DNA from 2 places in the Micromonospora yongxingensis genome. Region 2 is predicted to be linked to the other one. Evidence: riboswitches for the same ligand, from Rfam matches in the RefSeq annotation. Region 2 holds a riboswitch; the other holds the start of a gene.
What was found. A riboswitch is a leader RNA that binds a small molecule or an ion and turns the genes downstream of it on or off. The one in region 2 is predicted to bind S-adenosylmethionine.
Positions count from the first base shown of each region.

Region 1: another riboswitch for S-adenosylmethionine. It lies ahead of ACTWLT_RS17185 (hypothetical protein); the one in region 2 lies ahead of ACTWLT_RS01370 (aminotransferase class V-fold PLP-dependent enzyme).

Region 1 is NZ_JBQXEO010000013.1:1,329-6,324, forward strand. Features, by position in the region: gene ACTWLT_RS17175 (hypothetical protein) at 270-1,157, shown strand; gene ACTWLT_RS17180 (TRM11 family SAM-dependent methyltransferase) at 1,150-2,154, shown strand; gene ACTWLT_RS17185 (hypothetical protein) at 2,105-2,707, opposite strand; SAM riboswitch class IV at 2,735-2,855, opposite strand; gene ACTWLT_RS17190 (oxidoreductase) at 3,214-4,053, opposite strand; gene ACTWLT_RS17195 (TetR/AcrR family transcriptional regulator) at 4,849-4,996, opposite strand, start outside.
Region 2 is NZ_JBQXEO010000001.1:293,313-298,308, forward strand. Features, by position in the region: gene ACTWLT_RS01360 (HD domain-containing protein) at 1-409, opposite strand, end outside; gene ACTWLT_RS01365 (FUSC family protein) at 515-1,750, shown strand; gene ACTWLT_RS01370 (aminotransferase class V-fold PLP-dependent enzyme) at 1,771-3,036, opposite strand; SAM riboswitch class IV at 3,083-3,203, opposite strand; gene ACTWLT_RS01375 (PrsW family intramembrane metalloprotease) at 3,226-4,707, shown strand; gene ACTWLT_RS01380 (hypothetical protein) at 4,720-4,887, opposite strand; gene ACTWLT_RS01385 (GroES family chaperonin) at 4,981-4,996, opposite strand, start outside.

The DNA of each region.
Region 1 (4,996 bases), on a different contig from region 2:
GACGCCGCGGCGCTGTCCTCGCCGACATGGCATGACAGCGCGCGCGCCGCGCGGGCATCTGTCACGGAGCGGGCCACGCTCTGTCAGTGCCGGCCACGCCGGTGCGGCGCTGCTCTGACAGCACCGGGGCGACCGACGTCGCGGACCGCGACAGTGCTCCGCAGACGGCACTGTCAGTCCTCTGTCAGATCGAGGGGTCTCCGCTAGAGCTGACAAGCGCCGGTTTGAGGATGTCAGCGCACCACGGCGCGGCGCGGAGCCGACACCACATGAGCGAGCACACGCCGCACCGCCCCGACCCTGCCCGCCCGGCCGACCCGCACGATGTCGACCCGACCCTGATCGACCTGATCGCCGGCGACCCGCCGGTGCCGGTCACCGTGTGGCGCACCGCCCGTACCGAGACCGACGCCGGCCGCAGCGTCGGCGCCCGACTGGCCTACCGGCTCGTGGCCGCCTACAGCCGCCCCGGTGAGGTGGTCGTCGACCTTACCGGCGACCACGCCCTGGCAGCCGTCTGCCGCACGGGCGGCCGCCGGCACCACCCGGGCTGGTTCACCGACGCGTCCAGCCTGATCATCGGACCCGCCACTCCGCCGGGCCGCCCCGACCCAGCCACCCTCTCCCACGACGGCGACCTGCCGGACATGAGCGCCTGGTTCGGTGACGACCTCACCGACACCGACCTGCCCAGCGCCACGGCCCCCGCCGCACCCAATTCCGCATCCCTGGCTGAGGCGACCAGCCTGGTCGTAGCCAGCTGGCCCCTCGACCCCACCGACACGACCAACCGGATCCGGCTGGCGTGGCTACTGACCGCCTGCGCCAGGCTGCTGTGCCCCGGCGGCTGCCTCGTCCTCGTCGTCACCGTCCCCACCACCAGTTCCCAGCCCGAGGACTTCACCCCGGTCGCCACCGCCGCCGCGTCGGTCGGCCTGGGCTACCTGCAGCACATCGTCGCCGTCGCTGCGGACACCGACGGCGACGCGTTCGTCTACCACCTCACCGACGAGGAACTGCTCACCCTCGCCCAGCAGGCCGGCGAGCAGGACTGGGCGGTGTCGCACCTGCGGGTGCACGCCGACCTGCTCGTCTTCAGCCAGCACCACATCTCCGCACCCCACGCCCGGCGGAAGGGTGGTGGCAACCGTGGCTGAGTATTCCCACCACTCCGGCCCGGACGAGCCGATCCCGACCGGCGCCGCCAGCGGACAGCATCGCACCTACGAGGGCCGCCACCGAGCCGACGGCGAACGGCACATTGACGGTCTGTCGGTGTGGGCCACCGCCCAACAGACAGGTCCGGTGCAACGCCGCGGCCGGTACGTGGCCGAGTCCGTCAAGCACCCTGCCCGGATGCTCCCAGCGATCGCCGCCCACGCCGTGCACGCCTACACCCAGCCCGGCGACCTCGTGCTCGACCCAATGTGCGGGATCGGCACGACCCTCGTCGAGACCGTGCACGCCGGCCGCGACGCCATCGGCGTGGAGTACGAATCTCGCTGGTCCGACATCGCTGATGCGAACATCAGCCACGCCCACACCCAGGGCGCCACCGGCCGCGGCTCCGTCCTTCGCGGTGACGCCACCCGGCTGCGGTCCCTGCTACCGGCCGCACTCACCGGACAGGTCGCCCTCGTGGTCACCTCACCGCCGTACGGGCCTACCGTCCACGGCCTTGTCCGGCCCGGCATCGACGGGGTGGCGAAGTTCGACAACGCCTACAACGACGGCACCGACAAGGGCAACCTCGCGTACCGCGACCTCACCGGCCTCACCGACGGGTTCGCGCAGATCCTCGCCGGCTGCGCCGACCTGCTGCGCCCCGGCGGCACCGTGGTGGTCACCGCCCGGCCGTGGCGCAAAAACGGTCAGCTTGTCGACCTGCCCTCCGCCGTCATCGCCGCCGGCGTCCGCGCGGGCCTGGTACCGACCGAGCGGTGCGTGGCCCTCCTGGCGGCAGTCCGCGACGGGCAGCTCGTTGCCCGACCGTCGTTCTTCCAACTCCAAGCCGTACGGAAGGCACGCGCTGCCGGTAGCCCGCTGCACCTGATCACCCACGAGGATGTCCTGATCTTCACAAAGGTCCTGCCCGGACCGGCGATCAACGAGCGGTGGACAGGAACTCGGTCTGGGCCTGCCGGAGGCTGCTGAGGTCGTGGGGGACCGGCATGACGCCGTAGCGGTCGAAAGCGTCGACGCTCGCTCCGAGCGAGGGCGGCCATCTTCGCTGCCACTCGGTCAGCGGCACGCTCGAAGCGGCCACGCGAAGTGGCTCGGCGAGCCGGTCGAACTCCACCTGCTGCCACTCGCGCAGCCCGTTGCAACGCCGCACGGAGGCCACCAGCGAGGCGGCGACCTCGGTGGTCGTGGCCGTCTGCGGCTGGACCACGTCGCCGTTCATGAGCGAGTGCCGGCCCAGCGGCAGTGCGGCGCGGTGGCCGTACCGTTCCCCGACGACCTGCGAGACGTGTCGGCAGGTTTCGCAGGCCAGCCACGACCACCGGGTTCGGGTGGTCACCGTGTCTCGGACGCACAACACGCACAGGTCGAGGTCACTTGAGATGTCCTGCCCCTGCCACTGCTGCTCCCACTCCGGCGTACGCGGCTGGCAGCGGCACCGCTGCCCGCGCGGCGCGCCATCGCGGAGGTGCCCGCAGGCCAGGCAGACCGCGAAAGCAGCCAGGTCCAGCTCTCCGAATGGCACGGTGAACTCGCCTTCCGGTGCCCGAGGCACCCGCTCTTGCCGTACCGCAGCTTGCGGCCGGCCTGGTCTTCCCCCGGAGGCACCGTGCGCGGGTGGCGCGGTTGCCGGGTCAGCAAGCCGGGAGGCTTGACGCTGACCACTCTTGACGCCCAGGAGCATAAAGATCAGCGATGTCGAGAGCAACCCGGGCAACACATGACGGAGACCTGAGCCGACGGCGGTCGGCGATGGCCGAACTATCCGTCGGCGGTGATTCGGAGCCGGGCAAGCAGGTCGGCGACTTCCCGGGTCAGCTCATGATCTGGGGTACGCCAACCGCGCCACCGGGTCATCCAAACCCAGAGGCCGACCGCGTTGTGGGGCATGGTCAGGCGCTCGGCGTTCCTGCGGCCGGACGTACAGAGCACGTCCGGCCGCAGGAACGCGGAAACCTAGACCGGGAGTCCGACAACCCCGGCCCGGCAGTAGGAATCAAGCCGGCCAGGCTCAGCCACACGCACAGCGTGTCAGGACGCTGCGGTCGACCGGCTCAGCTCTTCCCAAGCGGTCAGGTCGGCTAGACGCGATTCGAGCTCGGCGCGGAGCCCGTCGACCGCGTCACCACCCAGCGCGAGTCGAAGGGGCGGATTGTCGCTGTCAACCGCGGTGACAATGGCAGCCGCGGCCTTGGCGGGGTCGCCTTCCTCGGAGCCTTGCATCGCGTTGACGTAGCTGCGGAACGCCCCGGCGGTCCCACTGTAGGCGTCGATGACCGATGACTCGGTCTTGTTGCTGTTGATCTGGGTGCGGAATGATCCCGGTTCCACCATCAGGACTCGCACCCCAAGTGGGGCGACTTCTCCCGCCAGTGTCTGTGACAAGCCTTCCAGGGCGAACTTTCCGGCATGGTAGGCCCCGAAGGCATGGAAGCTTGTCTGTCCACCCATCGAGCTCATCTGCACGATCGTTCCGCTGCCCCGCTCGCGCATACTTGGCAGTACAGCCTTCGTTGTCTCGGCGGCGCCGAAGAACAGAACCTCCATCTGCTCGCGCAGCTGTTGCATGGTGATTTCCTCGACGGCGCCCATCATGAGGAATCCGGCGTTGTTGACAAGGACGTCGATCCGGCCGAATAGTGCCAGCGTCGACTTTACCGCGACCTGAATCGAGTCGGGATCGGTGACGTCCAGAGCGCAGGTGCTGACCTGCCCGTTGCCGAGATCGGCAAGGTCTTGAAGAGTTTCGGGACGGCGCGCTGTCGCCATCACCCGGTCACCCGCCGCCACTGCGGCGCGCACAATCTCACGGCCGAAACCGCTTGAGCATCCTGTAATAAGCCACACGCGGCCCTGGGTCTGATCTGTCATGTCTTTGCTTCCTGATCGGTGCCGGTTCTCTGTAACTGCTTGCGAGAACCATCCTCACCACCGGCGCGCGGATCGTCCAACACTCGCTTCCTGTAGCAGTTACAGGCTGCTCCTGTGACCCCCACTGAGCTGGGTAAAGTGCGCTACTTTCTTGCCCTGGCACGCGCAATAGGTCTCATATTGGCGGCTGCCCTGGTGATTCCCCCAGCGCGCCGCCCGTTCCCGACGCCCGCAGCGCTGGATCGCGCCGAGCAGGTCGTCGCAACCATGGGACAAGCCGTACGTGGCGAGGTCGGCTAACCCGGAGTCCCATGGCGACCGACGCCCACCTCACCCTGACGCGCTTTCGACGAGGCGCCGATTTCATGGCAATGGAAAGCGACAACAGGATCAGACTGTGGCTGCGACAGCAAAAGGTTGTTGGACGCGGCAGACCTCTTTGAGGAGCATTTGTTGTGCCGGCCGCTGGACGGTTCAGGATGCCAAGGGGCGAGGCATGACGACCGAGAACTCCGGTTCGTGCCGGCTAATCAACTTGATGCCGGACACCGGGCCGGCGGGCCCCCGCGAAGGCTGCGCCAGCCACATGCGCGACGGTTGGTGGTGCCAGGCAACTGCGCCCTGGGCGTCGACACGGTCGACGGGCCGCACGCCCAATTCGAATCCGCAGGCCGACCCCATTGCCAAGAGCGCCTGCGGGGACAGGGCCCTGGCGTTCACCCGCCGCCAACAGCGTCGGGGCGGGTCGCCGCCGAGGTGTCCGCGCGGCTGCGCCTCCTCGGGCGCGGGCGAGGGTCAGGCTCTGCCGAGGCCGTTGAGGAACGTGTCCACGACGACGTCGGCCGCCTGCGGGGGCGCCAGGTCGGGGAACTGATGGGCAGCACTGGCCACCAGTTGGTCGAGGACCGCCCGCACCCATTCCAGGGGCACGTCCGAGCGCAGG
Region 2 (4,996 bases):
CGTCGCAGAGCAGCGCGCCGTCGCGGTCGCCGGGGGCCACCACGTGCCCCGCGGTGAGCAGCACCAGCCGCTGCACCTCGGCCACCGCGGGCGCCGGCACCCCGAGCCCGGCGAGCAGACTCCCCGCCAGCGTGGCGCTGTCCCGTTCGTTGGCGTCGCCATCGGCCCGCGGGTCGTAGACCGCGTCGTGGCACCAGGCCGCCAGCCGGACCAGGTCCGCCCGGTCGGCAAGCCCGGCGTGCTCGTCGACCACGTCGAGCACGGCGGTCAGGTGGGCGACCGTGTGATAGTGCCGGTGCGGCTCCTGCCAGCGGGCGAGCAACTGCCGCCCGACCCGCGTCGAGCCGGCGCCGGGCCCAGCCCCGACGCCCCGGGCCGCCGCCCGCCACCGGTCCAGCAGATCGGTCACCGCCCGAGTCTGCCGCATCCGGCCGCAGCGCGGGAACGGCAGGATTCAGCGGCCCCGGCACGGGTAGTCGCGCCCATGGCTGTGGCCCGGGACAAGCGACCTCCGATGGTGCGGCGTACCCCGCTGCGCGAAGGACTGGTGGACGTCGACGGCGCCCGGATCGCGGAGGCCACCGAGGAACTGCGGCACCGCGGCCGAGCCACCCTGCACGACCGGCTGCACCGGGTGCGGATGGCTGGCGGGCTGGCCGTGCAGGCCGGGCTGGCGGCCGGGCTGGCGTACTTCATCTCGCACCGGCTGCTCGGCAACCCGCAGCCGGTGTTCGCGCCGATCTCCGCGGTCGGCACGCTGGCCGCGTCGGTCGGCCAGCGGTTCCGACGGACCGTGGAACTCATCGTCGGGGTGGGCATCGGGGTGGCCATCGGCGACCTCCTGATCTACCTGCTCGGCACCGGGGCGTGGCAGCTCGGCCTGGTGGTGACGGTCGCGATCCTGCTCACGATCTTCGCCGGGGCCAGCGTGGCCATCGTCATCCAGGCGGCGGCCACGGCGGTGCTGATCGTCACGCTGAGCCCGTCGACCCAGAACCTGGAGATCCCACGCTTCGTGGACGCGTTCCTCGGCGGTGGGATCGCGCTGCTGGTGACTGCGGTGCTGCTGCCACTGAACCCGCTCCGGGTGATCAATCGCGCCGCCCGGCCGGCGCTGGACCTGCTCGCCGCCCAACTCGACATGACCGCCGACGGGCTGCGCAAACGGGACCGCGCCACCGTCCAGCGGGCGCTCGAGCGGCTGCGCGACAACAAGGAGGAGCTGGCCACACTGGCCGAGGCGATCGAGGGCGCCAAGGAGACCGCGACCCTCTCCCCGGCCCGCTGGCACCGGCGGGACGAACTGACCCACTACGCGGAGGCCGCCGAGCCGATCGACCGGGCCATGCGCAACAGCGGCACGCTGATCCGCCGGTCCGTCACGCTGATCGAGGACGAGGAACCGGTGCCGGACCCGATGCCGGACGGGATCGGCCACCTCGCCGAATCGGTCCGGCTGCTCAAGCAGGAGTTCGCCGCGGGCGAGGAGCCGGAGAAGGCCCGGGAACGGTCGTTGCGGGCGGTCAGCGAGGCCGGCCGGGCGTACGGCGCCGGGGTCGGCTTCTCGGGCAGCGTGGTGATCGCCCAGATCCGGACCACGGCCAGTGACCTGCTGGTGGCCTCCGGAATCGAACAGGAGGAGGCGAACCGGTGGATCCGCACCGCCTTCGGGGAGCAGGAGCGGCCGATGGGTGAACCGGCCGAGCCGGGCGAGGGGCCGAAGCCCCCCACCGCTCCGCCGGTCGGCTGACCGGGGCGCGTCGTGCCGGCCTAGCCCAACGCGGCGAGCGCGGCGAGCAGCCGGTCCACCTGGGCCTGGGTGCTGCCCAGGCCGAGGCTGGCGCGCAGCGCGGTGGGCGGCAGGTCCCGCCGGCCGGTACGCCCCGCCGCCTCGCTGAGCAGCCGCCGGGCCAGCGGGTGGGCGCAGAACAGCCCGTCCCGCACCCCGATCCGGTGCTCGGCGGCCAGCCGGGCGGCCACCTCGGCGGAGTCCCACCCGGCGACCACGAACGAGACGATGCCGACCCGGGGCGCGTCCGGGCCGAAGGTGCGCAGTTCCACCACGTGCGGCAGGGCGGCGAGGCCCGTGCGCAGCCGTGCCAGCAGCGCCTGCTCGTGGGCGGCCAGCGCGGCGCGGTCCGCGTCGTCCAGTGCTGCGCACACCGCGGCCAGCGCCACCGCGCCGACCAGGTTGGGGGTGCCGCCCTCGTGCCGTGCCGGCCCGGTCGCCCAGGTCACGTCGTGGGTGGCCGGCCCGACGTGGCTGGTGGCACCCCCACCCGCCAGGTACGGAGGCGCGGCGTCCAGCCAGTCCGCCCGGCCGATCAGCACGCCGGCGCCGAACGGCGCGTACAGCTTGTGGCCGGAGACGGCCACGTAGTCCACGTCGAGCGCGAGCAGGTCGACCGGGGCGTGCGGGGCGAGCTGCGCGGCGTCCAGGGCGATCCGTGCCCCGTGCCGGTGGGCCACCCGGGCCAGTTCGGTGACCGGCCACCGCTCGCCGGTCACGTTGCTCGCTCCGGTCACCGCGACCAGCACCGGCTGCGCCGGGTTGCTGTCCCGGCGCAGCTCGGTGAGGGCGGCGGCGAGGGCGCGTACCGCCCCGGCGGGGTCGCTGGGCACCGGCAGCCGGACCGAGCCGCGCGGCCAGGGCAGCAGGTTGGCGTGGTGCTCGCCGGCGAAGGTGACCACCGTCGTGCCGGCCGGCACCGCCCGGGCCAGCAGGTTGAGCGCGTCGGTGGTGTTGCGGGTGAAGATCACGTGATCGTCGGCGCGGGCGCCGAAGAAGTCGCCCACCGTCTGCCGGGCACGCTCGTAGGCCAGCGTGCAGTGCCGGGACAGCGCACCCGCACCGCGATGGACGCTGGCGTACCAGGGCAGCAGTTCGGCCACCGCGTCGGCGGCGGCCCGCGCGCACGGCGCGCTGGCCGCGTAGTCGAGGTTGATCTCGCCCGGCACGCCGAGCACGTCGAGCGGCGCCGGCGCGGACGCGACGGCGGACGGGATGGGAAGCGAGGGTGCGAGGGTGACGGACACGCCGGAACCTCCGGGGTCAGGGACCCCGGGTCTGGTGTCGGGACGGGGTCCGCGCTTGCCCAGCACGCCGATCGGGCTGGGCCCGGTCATCACCCGGGGCACCCCACCGCGAACTCGACGAGGGTTGCCGGCCAGCAAGCCGGGGCTTGACGCTGGCGCTCGTGACCTGCTGGCAGCATAGCGCTGCCGATGCGACCGAACCAGCCGGCGGCGGATGGCTACGCTGACCGCATGGCCGACACCCCGCCCGGTGCACCCCTGCCGTCGTCGCCGCCTACGCCCGCGGCTCCGTCCGCCGGCGAGGCGCCCCGGATGCCGCTGCGCCGACTGGGCTGGCGGCGGTTCCTGGTGCTGGCCGGGGTGGTGCTCTTCATCGCCGCGTGCGCGGTCTTCATGGTCTTCACGCTCGGCCAGTCGCTCGGCGTACGGGCGCTGCTGATCGGGGTGGTCGCCGCCATCCTGCCGGTGCCGGTGCTGGTCGCCTGCTTCCTCTGGCTGGACCGCTACGAGCCGGAGCCGCTGAAGTACCTCATCTTCTGCTTCGCCTGGGGAGCGTTCGTCTCCACCGCCGCCTCGCTCACGGTGAACGAGTTCGCCGCCGCGCGGTTCGACGACTGGGGGCTGCCGGCCGCCCTCACCGGCGTGCTGGTGGCGCCGTTCATCGAGGAGCTGACCAAGGCCCTCGGCCCGATCCTGCTGCTGGTGTTCCGTCGCCGTGAGTGGTCCGGGATCACCGACGGCCTGGTCTACTGCGGGCTCTCCGCGGTCGGCTTCGCCATGGTGGAGAACATCCTCTACCTGGGCGGGTACGGCTACGCCGCCGGTGCCGACCGGTACGGCCCGGCCACCGGCACCCAGCAGGTCATCGCCATCTTCATCGTCCGGATCCTGCTGTTCGGGTTCGCCCACCCGCTCTTCACCTCGATGACCGGTGTGGGCCTGGGTGTCGCGGCCCGGACGGCCGACCGTCGGGTCCGTGTGCTCGCTCCGGTCGCCGGCCTGCTGCTTGCGATGATGTTGCACGGCACCTGGAACCTGCTGCCCACGCTGACCCAGGCCACCGGCGAAGCGGTGATCATGCTGTACGGCTTCCTGGGCCTGATGGTGCCGGTGTTCTTCGGGATGGTGGGGCTGGCGGTGTGGCTGCGTGCGTGGGAGGGGCGGCTCACCGAGCGGACGCTGCCGGACTACGTGCGCGCCGGCTGGCTGAGCCCGCCCGAGGTGGCCTCGCTGAGCAGCCTGGGCCGTCGGCACGCGGCCCGTACCTGGGCGCGCCGGGTGGCCGGGGACGCCGGGGTGCGGGCGATGCGGGGGTACCAGTTCGCCGCCACCCGGTTGGCCCTGCTGCGCGACGGGACGCTGCGCGGCCTGGACCGCAAGCCGGCCGACCTGGAGCGGACGGCCCGCGAGGAGCGGGAGCTGCTGGAGGCGATCACCTCGTACCGGTCGTTCTTCGTGGGTCGGGACCCGCAGGCTCCGGTCGGCGTCTGGGACGGCAGTCGCTACCACCTGCGCTTCCCGGACGGTTCCCAGCGTCCGGTGGCCGCGCCGGACGAGCCGGTGGTGCCGATCCCGGTGGTGCTGGCCGCGCCGCCGCCCCCCGTGGGGTACGCGCCGTCCGGCTGGCAGGGCCTGCGGCCGGCGGCGCCCTGGCCGCCCGGTCAACCCTGACGCGCCGGCGGCTCAGGTCATCAGGGTGGTGAGGAAGTCACCGAGGCCCTGGGCCATGGCGACCAGCGCCGCGCCGATCGCCTTGAACATCTGCGCGGCGCCGTCCGGCCGGAACGCCATGAAGTAGATCAGGAACGCGACGCTGCCCCAGGCCAACAGCTTCTTCACGAATACCGGCATCGTCCCTCCCCAGGGCCACGGTCGCCGGATGGCTTCCCGTCGTGCGCCGGGACAAACGGGCGTGCCGCCGGGGGCGGGTGGCCGGGGGAGCTGTCAGAGGTAGAGGCCG